2 regions of the Halobacillus sp. AWH4_228 genome follow, and region 2 is predicted to be linked to the other one. Evidence: a T-box and tRNA genes for the amino acid it is inferred to sense, from the RefSeq annotation. Region 2 holds a T-box; the other holds one or more tRNA genes.

Region 1 (6,327 bases), 450 kb from region 2:
GAACTGAGAATGGTTTTATGGGATTTGCTACACCTCGCGGCTTCGCTGCCCTTTGTACCATCCATTGTAGCACGTGTGTAGCCCAGGTCATAAGGGGCATGATGATTTGACGTCATCCCCGCCTTCCTCCGGTTTGTCACCGGCAGTCACCTTAGAGTGCCCAACTGAATGCTGGCAACTAAGATTAGGGGTTGCGCTCGTTGCGGGACTTAACCCAACATCTCACGACACGAGCTGACGACAACCATGCACCACCTGTCACTTGGTCCCCGAAGGGAAATCCCTATCTCTAGGGAGGTCCAAGGATGTCAAGACCTGGTAAGGTTCTTCGCGTTGCTTCGAATTAAACCACATGCTCCACCGCTTGTGCGGGCCCCCGTCAATTCCTTTGAGTTTCAGCCTTGCGGCCGTACTCCCCAGGCGGAGTGCTTAATGCGTTAACTTCAGCACTAAGGGGTGGAAGCCCCCTAACACCTAGCACTCATCGTTTACGGCGTGGACTACCAGGGTATCTAATCCTGTTTGCTACCCACGCTTTCGCACCTCAGCGTCAGAAACAGACCAGAGAGTCGCCTTCGCCACTGGTGTTCCTCCACATATCTACGCATTTCACCGCTACACGTGGAATTCCACTCTCCTCTTCTGTCCTCAAGTTCCCCAGTTTCCAATGACCCTCCACGGTTGAGCCGTGGGCTTTCACATCAGACTTAAGGAACCGCCTGCGCGCGCTTTACGCCCAATAATTCCGGACAACGCTTGCCCCCTACGTATTACCGCGGCTGCTGGCACGTAGTTAGCCGGGGCTTCCTCGTCAGGTACCGTCAAGGTACCGCTCTATTCGCACGGTACTTGTTCTTCCCTGACAACAGAACTTTACGATCCGAAGACCTTCATCGTTCACGCGGCGTTGCTCCGTCAGACTTTCGTCCATTGCGGAAGATTCCCTACTGCTGCCTCCCGTAGGAGTCTGGGCCGTGTCTCAGTCCCAGTGTGGCCGATCACCCTCTCAGGTCGGCTACGCATCGTTGCCTTGGTGAGCCGTTACCTCACCAACTAGCTAATGCGCCGCGGGCCCATCTGTAAGTGATAGCGAGAAGCCATCTTTCAACTCATCTTCATGCGAAGAAAAGTATTACCCGGCATTAGCCCCGGTTTCCCGGGGTTATTCCGATCTTACAGGCAGGTTGCCCACGTGTTACTCACCCGTCCGCCGCTCGTTCCACGAGTTTCACCCCGAAGGGATCCACTCGCTTCCCGCGCTCGACTTGCATGTATTAGGCACGCCGCCAGCGTTCGTCCTGAGCCAGGATCAAACTCTCCATAAAAGTAGTTTGACTTGCTCATCTGCACACCGAATGTGCTTGTTTCAAATTCCTTCATTAAAGAAGAAATGTTTTGACGTACTGGTTGGTTCGTTCAGTTTTCAAAGATCAAGTAATGGTGGGCCTGAGTGGACTTGAACCACCGACCTCACGCTTATCAGGCGTGCGCTCTAACCAACTGAGCTACAGGCCCCAATGGTGATTGAATAATGGAGCGGGTGAAGGGAATCGAACCCTCATCATCAGCTTGGAAGGCTGAGGTTTTACCACTAAACTACACCCGCATATATCATGTTGTATTTCTCGATGGTCGGGAAGACAGGATTCGAACCTGCGACCCCTTGGTCCCAAACCAAGTGCTCTACCAAGCTGAGCTACTTCCCGTTAAAATGGCGCGCCCGAGAGGAGTCGAACCCCTAACCTTCTGATCCGTAGTCAGACGCTCTATCCAATTGAGCTACGGGCGCATTTTATAATAGCTTTGCGTTGAAAGCGACTTTTCTATCTTAACACGTTTCCGTGTCGATTGCAACAACTTTTTTAAAGAAATTAGTTGGTGCGGTCGAGAGGACTTGAACCTCCACGGGATTAACTCCCACTAGGCCCTCAACCTAGCGCGTCTGCCGATTCCGCCACGACCGCAGCATTATTATAATGGAATGCTGATCATGGTAATTAAAGTGCGGGTGGAGGGACTTGAACCCCCACGCCGTGAAGCACTAGATCCTAAATCTAGCGTGTCTGCCAATTCCACCACACCCGCAAATAAATGGTGAGCCATGAAGGATTCGAACCTTCGACCCTCTGATTAAAAGTCAGATGCTCTACCAGCTGAGCTAATGGCTCTAAAGAAAGGAATCTATTACACTTGAAAATGATTTGTTCTTTTTAAAAGCACAAGAACCATCATACATCTTATTGATAATGTTGTCAACCCTTTTTCGAAGAAAAAATGGCTGGGCCAGCTGGATTCGAACCAGCGCATGACGGTACCAAAAACCGTTGCCTTACCGCTTGGCTATGGCCCAAAGATAATGGCGGTCCGGACGGGACTCGAACCCGCGACCTCCTGCGTGACAGGCAGGCATTCTAACCAACTGAACTACCGGACCCCTTAAAGGGTGATGCAAAGTGACCCGTACGGGATTCGAACCCGTGATACCGCCGTGAAAGGGCGGTGTCTTAACCACTTGACCAACGGGCCATTAAGAAAATGGCGGAGAAGGAGGGATTTGAACCCTCGCGCCGCTTACGCGACCTACACCCTTAGCAGGGGCGCCTCTTCAGCCACTTGAGTACTTCTCCGTAATGGCTCCAACGGTAGGATTCGAACCTACGACCGATCGGTTAACAGCCGATTGCTCTACCACTGAGCTACGTTGGAATAATGTCTCATTTCGTGCCGCTCGTTTATCGGCGACGTTTAATATCTTATAACATCCTGCCTGCAATGTCAAACCCTTTTTCGTGAAAAATTGTAGTTTCTTACGTTTTTTTGGGTTGTTTTGTTAAGGCTTATTTAATTTAACATGTGAGAAGTCGTTCGTCAACACAATTTTTACTTCTTTTTTAAACGGCCTTTACATTTTCCGCAGTGATACTTTTTCGTATCCACCTTCCTCTTCCGCTGATAAGTCTGACCGCACTGGACACACTCATAATGGTGGAACCCTTTCTTCTTTTCAGAAGGCAGCTGCGCGCAGAATCTCGGAGAGTCTGTTTTATGTAAAAGATCTTTGAATTCAGGATCACCATGTCCAAAGCCTTTCCCTTCTATATGAAGGTGATAGTGGCAGAGTTCATGTTTGATAATCCCTTCTAATTCAGCACCATCCAATTCTACAACATACTTCGGATTGATTTCAATGGTTCTTTTTGAAGGAATGTACCGCCCGCCTGTCGTTCGAAGACGAGAATTGAAGTATACATCATCCACAAATGGTTTGTCAAAATGTTTTTTGGATAATTGGTCCGTCCATGCTTCCAGCTGTTGTTGTGTCAAAGACTGCACAAGCACACCTCCCCTGTTCTGTGCATACTGTATCATACGTATTTAAAAAGAGGAACAGAAAGGAGCTGTCCGTCATGCCTTCCTGGCTGCAAGTACAGATGGAGCGTGCTTTCTTCAATAAAGATAAGTATCAGATCAAGCTGCTTAATCAGTGCTGGTACTATTATCAGCACCTCTATAAATAGAAATACCCGGAAGCCGCAGCTCCCAGGTATCCCTTTACGATTGAGGAATCATGGTCAAAGCAATCCTCTGCTTCTGGACATCCACCTTGTCCACCCATACTGTTACAACATCTCCAACAGAGACCATGTCCATCGGATGTTTGACGAATTTGTCAGCCAGTTTGGATATATGGACAAGCCCGTCCTGTTTTACTCCGATATCGACGAACGCACCGAAATCAACCACGTTACGAACGGTTCCTTCCAGTTCCATTCCCTCTTCCAAATCCTCCATGGAAAGGACGTTCGTCTTGAGCAGTGGCTTAGGAAGATCGTCACGTGGGTCACGGCCCGGCTGGATCAATGCCTTTTGAATATCTGTCAGCGTCAGCGTACCAATGCCGAATTCTTCCGAAGCGGCATTCAAGTCCATCTGCTTCAGCTTTTCACCCAATTGTCCATCCCCGAGGTCCTTACTTGTAAATCCAAGATTCTGAAGCAGCTTCCTTGTCGCCTGATAACTTTCCGGGTGGATCGACGTACGGTCGAGCGGTTCTTCTCCGTCCAGTACCCGGAGAAATCCGATACTCTGTTCGAACGTTTTCGCTCCGAGCCTTGGAATGTCCTTCAATTCTCTGCGTTTCGTAAACTTCCCGAGTTCCTCCCGCTTCTTCACGATGTTATTAGCCACCGTTTTACTCAAGCCGGATACATATTGAAGCAGGGAAGCAGAGGCTGTATTCACGTTTACTCCGACTTGGTTGACGGCCGTTTCTACAACAAACGTCAGGGACTCGTTCAATTTCTTCTGGGTAACATCATGCTGATACTGCCCGACGCCGATGGATTTAGGATCGATTTTCACCAGTTCCGCGAGTGGATCCTGGATTCGGCGGGCAATCGATACCGCGCTTCTTTCTTCGACTTGAAAATCCGGGAACTCTTCCCTGGCCAGCTTGGATGCTGAATACACACTGGCTCCCGCTTCGTTCACAATCATATAGGAAGCTTTCCAACTGTGCTTCTGGATCATATCACTAATGAACTGCTCTGTTTCTCGAGAGGCGGTTCCATTTCCAATGGCGATGAGCTCCATGTTGTACTGTTCCATCAATGACAGGAGTTTCTTTTCTGCGCCTTTGGTATCTTTTTTAGGTGCGGTTGGATAAATGACTCCGATATCGAGCACTTTTCCTGTTTCATCGATAACCGCAAGCTTACAGCCCGTACGGTATGCCGGATCAACTCCAAGTACAACCTTGCCTTTAAGCGGAGGCTGTAGCAGGAGGCTTCGCAGGTTGCTCGAAAACACATCAATCGCCTGCTCCTCAGCCACTTCGGAAAGAGAATTGCGGATCTCTCTTTCCACAGAAGGTTGAATGAGTCGTTTGTAGCTGTCCTGGATCGCGTCTGTCAGGATTCCTCTGAGTTCTCCGCCTGTTCCCCGCTTCACGACTTCTTTTTCCAGATACTGCGTAATACTGTCCTCAGGCGGTTGGACAGAAACCTTGATGATCCCTTCCTTCTCCCCACGGTTCATGGCCAGCACACGGTGGGAGGCGATGGAACGGACGGGCTCCTGGTAGTCGTAGTACATCTCAAAGACACCTTTTTCATCCTTGGCCTTGTCCTTCTCTGAAGAAGCGATGGTGCCTTTCTCATGCGTCTGCTTACGAATTCTTTCCCTGAATGCTGCGTCCTCTGATATCCATTCCGCCAGAATGTCATTCACACCTGCACGCACGTCTTCAACAGCCGGCAGCTCCTGTTCTTCGGAAATGTACGTCTGCGCCTCTGCTTCAAAGCCGAAAGATTCCTGCGCCCATACTTTAAGGGCCAGAGGTTCAAGCCCCTTTTCTTTCGCCACTGTGGCACGCGTCCTCCTTTTTTGCTTGTAAGGACGGTAAAGATCCTCCACCTTTTGGAGTTTTTCTGCTTTTTCTATGTCGGCTTTCAATTCATCCGTTAGTTTCCCCTGCTCATCGATCAAGCGAACGACTTCCTCTTTACGCTCAGCAAGGTTGACGGCATAATTCCACTGATCTTCAATGGTTTTAATTTGAACTTCATCAAGACCACCGGTCATCTCCTTACGATAACGGGCGATGAACGGGACGGTGTTCCCTTCGTTCAGCAGTTGAATCACCTGCTGGATAATTCCTTCTTTCAGCTTCATCTGTCCGGCTACTGACTGAATCAGCTCCGGACTGTTTTTCCAATCACTCAAAAAAAGACCTCCTTCAATGACGTCCCTCTTATTGTAACAAAACAACGAAGCGTTTACCTCGTTGTTCCAGGATGGTTCAACGAATTAAAAAATCCTTATTCCCGGATTCACACCGAAGAATAAGGATTTTTAATGGTAAACTATCGCGATCAGCGTTGTATCATCATCGCGGTTCTGTCCGTACAGATTTTTGTACAAGGACGTAATCTCTTCCGCGTTTCGTACATGTGTGAGCTTTGAAGACAGGCGGCGGTCGTTCACTCCATCAGAGAACATCAAAAAAATCATCCCTTTCTGGATATTTCCGTGAGTAACCCGCAGTGACTTCGAATACCCGGATAAATAACCCGCCAGCGGGATATTCCGGTGGCGTGTACCGTCAGGGTCTACAGTAATGACTCCAATATTCCCGATGGAGGAATACGAATAAGTCATCGCATGGTAATCGATTTTCAAAATACCGAGCACCACCCCGCGTTTGCCGACCAGTACTTCATTGCATTTTTTTACAAGCGCCTCTACAGAAAGAGAAGGATGATCTTCTATGATTTCCATCACAGCTTTCGAAGACTCCCTGGCCATCTCTCCACTGCCGAGGCCATC
Region 2 (6,327 bases):
GGCCGGCGTCCAGCCGGACATGATACTTCCGGTGATCGTGGGCAAATTAAGTGCAGGTATTCTTGCTGTGAGTTTAGCCCTGATTCTAACGAGACAAGACGTTTCATTTTATGAAGAAGAAGATTCTTCGTATAATGAAGATTGAAATTGATCATAAAGGAGTTTTTCAAATGACGACAGATATGCGCAGACAATTTGACCAATACATCGAGAAATTCAAACAGAATGCCTCCCAGGAAGTTCAGGACAAAATGAGCGACGCCATTAATGAATTGGAAGCCTCTGAAGAGGGGAACGGTCTTTCCAAAGGAGAAAAAGCCCCGGACTTCATCCTTCCAGATGCCAAAGGTGGTCAGGTTCAGCTTTCCGAACAGCTGAAGCAGGGTCCTGCTATCGTAACTTTCTACCGCGGCGGCTGGTGCCCTTACTGCAACATGGAGCTGCGTGCCTATCAGGAAATCATGGATGATATTCATAATGAAGGAGCTCAGCTGATTGCTATCAGCCCGCAGACGCCGGATCAATCCATGACTACTCAGGAGAAAAACGACCTGGAGTATCACGTTTTGAGTGATGTTGGAAACAAAGTTGCTCAGCAGTTCAACCTTGTTTATGAGCTCCCGGATTATCTTGTAGATGTGTATAAGGATAAAGGATTGAATGTAGACAAGCATAATGGAGACGATTCCTGGACGCTTCCAGTATCCGCTACCTACATCATTGATACAGATGGTACGGTTGTATACGAATATACAAAATCTGACTATAAAGACCGTGCAGAACCTTCTGAAGTTCTCCAAGAGCTGAAAAAAGTAAACGCATAAGTCCAAAAAGATGCCCTCCATGGATGTGGAGGGCGTTTTTTTATGAGTGGAAAAATCCGAAAAGGTAGAAGCCGGCTGCCAGCATCAGCAGGACACTGACCTGGATGCAGATGCCAATGATGGAACAGATTTTTCCTGCCGTCGCAAAGTGCCGGCCGTTTTCTTTTTCCTCCTCTTCGCTGCGTAAGAAGGCATTGGCCATCACGATGCCGATGATGCCTGTTATTAATCCGGCGAGAGGGAGGAAGATGGACATGATGCCCAGTACGAGGGATGTCACAGCCTTTTGATACATAGAATGCTCCTCTCCTCCAAACAACCTTAGGGAGGTTATTTGGTATATCGGTTCGCATAGCTGCTGGCGGCGATTGAGTCGGGCTTGATTTTTGGTTCCATCCCAAGGGATTCAATCCTGGCCACCATTTCATTTACATACACTCTTGTCCGGTTCCGGTCACCGGAACCTATATCAATGTGTCCTTCCATTGTAAATGTCGCACCTTTGTAGATGTGAGGGAGGACAATATCAATTAACTCATTTTTCCGTTCTTCTGTAAAAAGGGAGGCAACCCGCTCTGTTAAAGATGTTTCATAGGAAATCCGCTCATGCAGGGTAGTCATTTCCCTGGGGATGACTTCTTTGCGGTAACAGGCCCAGGCCCCTTTTCCTACCCGCTGAATGACGACTCCGGTAATAAACAGCGTGCGGGAAGGGTGGACTTGTGAATCTGTTCCTACCATTAAACGGTAATTCCCGACAGGCTCCCGTTTCATAAATGTTAAAATATGTGAGAACACTTCTGCAAATCCCATTTTTTTATGCGTGAGGTTTTGAAACAAATCGAGCTGGTGCACATGTGCCATCTCCTTTTTTATTTCTAGGCAGTGGAGTGTGGGGGATAAGTGTATTCCCTTTTTTCTCCTTGGGCAATCCTTGATTGTCCTGCCGTGAAACTGTCTCCATCCAAGCAGCTGTGACCATTCTGTTATTAGGATATTCATAGACCTGCTTGAAAGATAACATGTTTTTAAATAGAGTATGTGTGCATTCTGCGCAATTTATGTAAAAAATAGTCAATGTGCAGAGGAAGGGGAGTGAAAGGACTGGATAACCTGGATCCATATCCTGCCCGTTGGAGAAAATGCATGGCACTGGAAAAAGGGCCCTGGTGGTGAGTGAAACAGGCCCTAGAAAATAAAAATCCAGCAAAGAATAATAGTGATCACAAAAGTGATCGCGTAGATCGTGGAGAGTAAAGGAATGCTTCCTTGATCTTTTTTATCGGATTTCAAGTGCTGCAGATCCTCTTCCGGGGTCAACTGGTTTTCCGACTTGTCCATGTTTTTGGCAATGACAACCGTACTGACCAAAGCGGTAATCGACAAAACAATGATGATGGCATAGTACAAAGGATACATTGAACATCCGCCCCCTGATTAAAGTCTTACCTTCATTATAATAGAAAGCGGGCGGATGTTGGAAATGTTCCTGATTTACATATGTTCCGGCGCAGCCATTCCAAGCAGACGCAGCCCTTCCTTCAGTACGACGGCAAATGCGTAAACGAGCGTCAGGCGTTCCTGTTGGGAAGCGGAGCCGATAATTTTTGATTTGGCATAAAAGTGATTGAATGTTCGGGCAAGGTCCAGCAGGTAACGGGCAATTTTAGAGGGATCATTGGTCGTACAGGCCATTTGAGTCATTTCTGGAAATGCACGGACCGCCTTTACTAATGGCCAGGCTTCAGGGTCGTCAACCGCCGGCTGCGGAGTGTCTGCCGAAAATCCGCCTTTACGTAAAAGCGAGCATGCGCGGGCATGAGTGTACTGCAGATATGGACCGGTATTTCCTTCAAAAGTAAGCATATCCTCGAGAGAAAATTCAATATCATGACGTCGATCCTGCTTTAAATCGTGAAAAATCACGGCTCCAACTCCGACTTGGCGCGCTGTTTCTTCAGGATTCGTGAGGTTGGGATTTTTCTCTTTCATATTCAAGAGTGCCTGCGCTACGGCTTCCTTCAGAGCTTCTTCCAACAAAACCGTCTTCCCTTTTCTCGTAGACATCTTTTTTCCATGCTGCAGAATCATCCCGAACGAGACATGCTCCAATCGGTCTGCCCACTCAAACCCGGCCTTTTTCAATACAAGCTTCATCTGCTGAAAATGAAGGGACTGTTCACTGCCAACAACATACAGACTTTTTTCGAAAGGATAAGACTGATAGCGGTCGATGGCGGCAGCGAGATCACGGGTGGCATACGTAGTGGTGCCGTTGCTTTTACGGATCAGACAAGGGGGCATTGTATCGCCCAGTTGAACCACATCCGCTCCTTCTGATGTTTCCAACAGACCCTTTTCCTCCAAAAGTTTGATGACAGGCTCCATTTTGTCCGTATAATAAGCCTCACCGCGAGTCCAATCAAAATCCACTCCAAGCATTTCATATAACGTGTTGAATTCGTTCAGGGAGGCTTCGCGGAACCAGTTCCAAAGGGTGAGCGCCTCCGGGTCCTGGGATTCCAGCTTCTTGAACCATTCTCTGCCTTCTTCAATGAGGGAAGGTTCTTCCTCGGCAGCTTCGTGAAATGTCACATATAGCTTAGTCAGTTCCTTGATTGGATCAGCTTCGACGACATCTGGATCGCCCCAGCGGGTGTAGGCGGCCAGAAGTTTCCCGAACTGTGTCCCGTAATCTCCGATGTAGTTGACCTTTACGGGAGTATAGCCGCACTTGTCCATGAGATTGGCCAGGGCGTTTCCAATGACGGTGGAGCGGAGGTGACCCATGGAGAAGGGTTTGGCGATGTTCGGAGAGGACATATCTAAGACTACGTTTTTCCCCTCCCCAAAGGTATGGCTGCCATAAGCTTCAGGGTCCTCAAGAACTTGATTCAACGTATGTTCGGTAATGAACGAGCGGTCAAAGAAGATGTTGATATAACCACCCTGGACCTCTACCTGATCAAAAACAGGGTGGTTCAGTCTGGAGGCGATTTCTCCTGCAATGATGACTGGTTTTTTACGCATCGACTTGGCTAGAGCGAAGCAGGGGAAGGAGACATCCCCAAAGGATGCCTTTTTCGGTACCTCCAACATGGACTCCACCCATTCGCGTGGATAATCCTCTCCGAGTATGTGAGATATTTGAAGTGCTGTCATTTGCTTTTCCATCTATGCTCCTCCTTTTCCATATAAAAAGGCCCCGTCTCTAAAAAAGAGACGAGGCCTGGACTCGCGGTGCCACTCTTATAGCTGAATGTAAATCAGCCGCTTGAATTTGATAACGGGGTGTCCCCGGATCTTCCTACGTGTGTTTCAGAAGACCATCTCCAAAGTCCGGTTCACCGACAGAAGGACATCCGGGCTTCCACCACCCCCGGTTCGCTGTGACCTTCCCGCCGGCTACTCTCTTTGTCATTGATTTTGAATAGTTGAAAAGATTATATCGGATTTCCAGCCACGATGCAATGTTTCATGTAAAAAGGGTCCATGTGGAATGCGGGACGTGATACGCGCCAACGTAAGAAGCCGCGTTTTGTAAAAATACAGTAAATAGGCCTCTATAACGATCGGTTCTGGAATGAATTTCATAAATTTTCACATTTTAAACTGGGTATATAAACCCTTTTAATTCCCATAAATTTATAATGATCCCGTTCATGGAAAATAACGTGTGTAAAAAGGCGCATATGAATGAGAGCGGTTTCTTTTATCCTGTCAGAAAATGAACCATTCGATGGTGTTCAGGCAAGACTGCCTGATAAGTAAAGCCGGCTTATCATTTGTTTATACAAAATATTCATGAATGCTCGAACGTATGGGACAGCGATGTACGTCTGTTGTGCTGTTTAAGGAGTATTTGAAAAACATCTTTCAAGCAGGAATAGGAAACTTTGATTATGACAAATAGATAACATTTGTATGACAAATCGATAACACTTCTATGTAAGCCTGTGAGAAAGTAAATCCATCACCAACGAGCGGAGGATGTACGCATAGAAAGATGGGGGAGGAATTTTCTATCTAATTACATAATACTTTACTACCTTTTGACGTTTATTCTTGATGTGATAGTGTTGTTTTGCAATCAGATTTCGACACATTTTTTGGAAAGGGAGGTGACGTATGGGAATGATTCCGAGTTATTCACCCGACCGTTTACACAGCATGATGGTTCAAGCGGTGAAGACTCATTTGAACGAAGCCGTCCTTGCCCGGATGGCTGAGCGGTTTATCTCCTATAAGAAAGCAGAAGGGTTTTCCTTTTCGCCGTTGACGCAGCTGCACTTTCATATCCATAGCAGGAAAAAGCATGAAGGGGTGTATGTTCTATCGGCAGCTATCGAGTTTTTAATACTGGCTCTTGATATCCTGGATGATCTTCAGGATGAAGATGCTGGCGATAAACCTTGGAGTCAGGTGTCTTCTGCCTCGTCCATGAATATTTCGACGGGGTTTTTGATGCTGAGCATGCAGCTGATGCATGAGTCCCCTTTTCAAAAAGAAACATCTTCGGATGCTCTTCAGGCCATGCACCAGCAGGTCCTGCAGGCGGTGAATGGTCAGCACGCCGACCTGAATGAATCCGCTTCTACGGAAGAAGAATTTCTAAGGATGATCAGGCGGAAATCCGGTTCGCTGATGGCATGTGCCTGTATGGCCGGAGCAGCTTTTCAAGAGAATGAAGACCTTTCAGGCGTTCGTTTGTATGCGGAGAGTTTTGGAATTGCGGCTCAGTTAGTGAATGACCTGCAGGACATTGTGCGTTTCGATGCTAAAAATGATCTCATTAACAAGAAGTGGACCCTCCCTGTATTTCTGCTCCTGCGGGAAAGCAGTGAGGAAGCCGGCTGGGTACGTGATTACTATGAAGGCCGTGTCGATCAATCGTTTATCACAGATAGAAAGCAGCCGTTGTTTGAGTGGGTATCCCGGTCCCCTGTCAAACCATATATCCAGGTGCTGATCCGGAAATATCAACGGCAGGCGTTACGGGAGCTGGACGTGTTTCAGGCAGGGCAGGCTTGGAAGGAACAAATGAGGAAGAGGATTGAAGATTTATAAAAGATGGATCTTGCATAAGGAGGAAACAATCATGCTATTTGAATTGGTTCAGAAGATTGTACAAAATCCAGCGCTTATGAATGCTGTGAAAGAGGGAAAAGCCGACCTTCCGGGTGTTTCTGAAGTGGAAAAGGAAGCCCTTATTGATGTGTTCGCATCCGAAGACCTTCAGGGCATAGAGTGGAGAATGTGTTACTGGAAGTAATCCATGATAGAGATCCTGAAAGCCAGAGATACTCTGGCTTTTTTGACGTTATAAAAGAAAGGGAATGGAAATGGCTCGAATAAAAAGTAAGAGATTTATCTTTTATTTTAGTTTTATCTTTGTTGTTGCTCTTTATTTAATTTTCGTAACGATGACGAAAACATATGTAGGTATCGATGTCAGTGAGAATAAAGAAAGATCCTTGATCGTGACGAAAGTGGATTCGATTGG

Evidence for each region. A T-box is a leader RNA that pairs with one kind of tRNA and senses whether it is charged. The one in region 2 lies ahead of argS (arginine--tRNA ligase), so its partner is inferred to be a tRNA-Arg.
Region 1: it has a tRNA-Arg gene. The T-box ahead of argS (arginine--tRNA ligase) is inferred to sense a tRNA for this amino acid. The anticodon was not compared.

The regions. Positions count from the first base shown of each region.
Region 1 is NZ_JBSWTE010000001.1:3,707,269-3,713,595, forward strand. It holds rRNA gene ACXADP_RS19040 (16S ribosomal RNA) at 1-1,325, opposite strand, end outside; tRNA gene ACXADP_RS19045 (tRNA-Ile) at 1,439-1,515, opposite strand; tRNA gene ACXADP_RS19050 (tRNA-Gly) at 1,533-1,606, opposite strand; tRNA gene ACXADP_RS19055 (tRNA-Pro) at 1,630-1,706, opposite strand; tRNA gene ACXADP_RS19060 (tRNA-Arg) at 1,713-1,789, opposite strand; tRNA gene ACXADP_RS19065 (tRNA-Leu) at 1,877-1,964, opposite strand; tRNA gene ACXADP_RS19070 (tRNA-Leu) at 2,004-2,085, opposite strand; tRNA gene ACXADP_RS19075 (tRNA-Lys) at 2,093-2,168, opposite strand; tRNA gene ACXADP_RS19080 (tRNA-Gln) at 2,276-2,350, opposite strand; tRNA gene ACXADP_RS19085 (tRNA-Asp) at 2,358-2,434, opposite strand; tRNA gene ACXADP_RS19090 (tRNA-Glu) at 2,455-2,526, opposite strand; tRNA gene ACXADP_RS19095 (tRNA-Ser) at 2,537-2,627, opposite strand; tRNA gene ACXADP_RS19100 (tRNA-Asn) at 2,632-2,706, opposite strand; gene ACXADP_RS19105 (SprT family protein) at 2,881-3,333, opposite strand; gene cmpA (cortex morphogenetic protein CmpA) at 3,408-3,518, shown strand; gene ACXADP_RS19115 (Tex family protein) at 3,553-5,724, opposite strand; gene ACXADP_RS19120 (SpoIIE family protein phosphatase) at 5,854-6,327, opposite strand, start outside.
Region 2 is NZ_JBSWTE010000001.1:3,254,577-3,260,903, reverse strand. It holds gene eutH (ethanolamine utilization protein EutH) at 1-145, shown strand, start outside; gene ACXADP_RS17000 (peroxiredoxin-like family protein) at 171-824, shown strand; gene ACXADP_RS16995 (DUF4190 domain-containing protein) at 865-1,119, opposite strand; gene ACXADP_RS16990 (ribonuclease H-like YkuK family protein) at 1,155-1,637, opposite strand; gene ACXADP_RS16985 (hypothetical protein) at 2,013-2,243, opposite strand; gene argS (arginine--tRNA ligase) at 2,319-3,998, opposite strand; T-box leader at 4,040-4,254, opposite strand; gene ACXADP_RS16975 (polyprenyl synthetase family protein) at 4,953-5,891, shown strand; gene comX (competence pheromone ComX) at 5,923-6,096, shown strand; gene ACXADP_RS16965 (sensor histidine kinase) at 6,167-6,327, shown strand, end outside.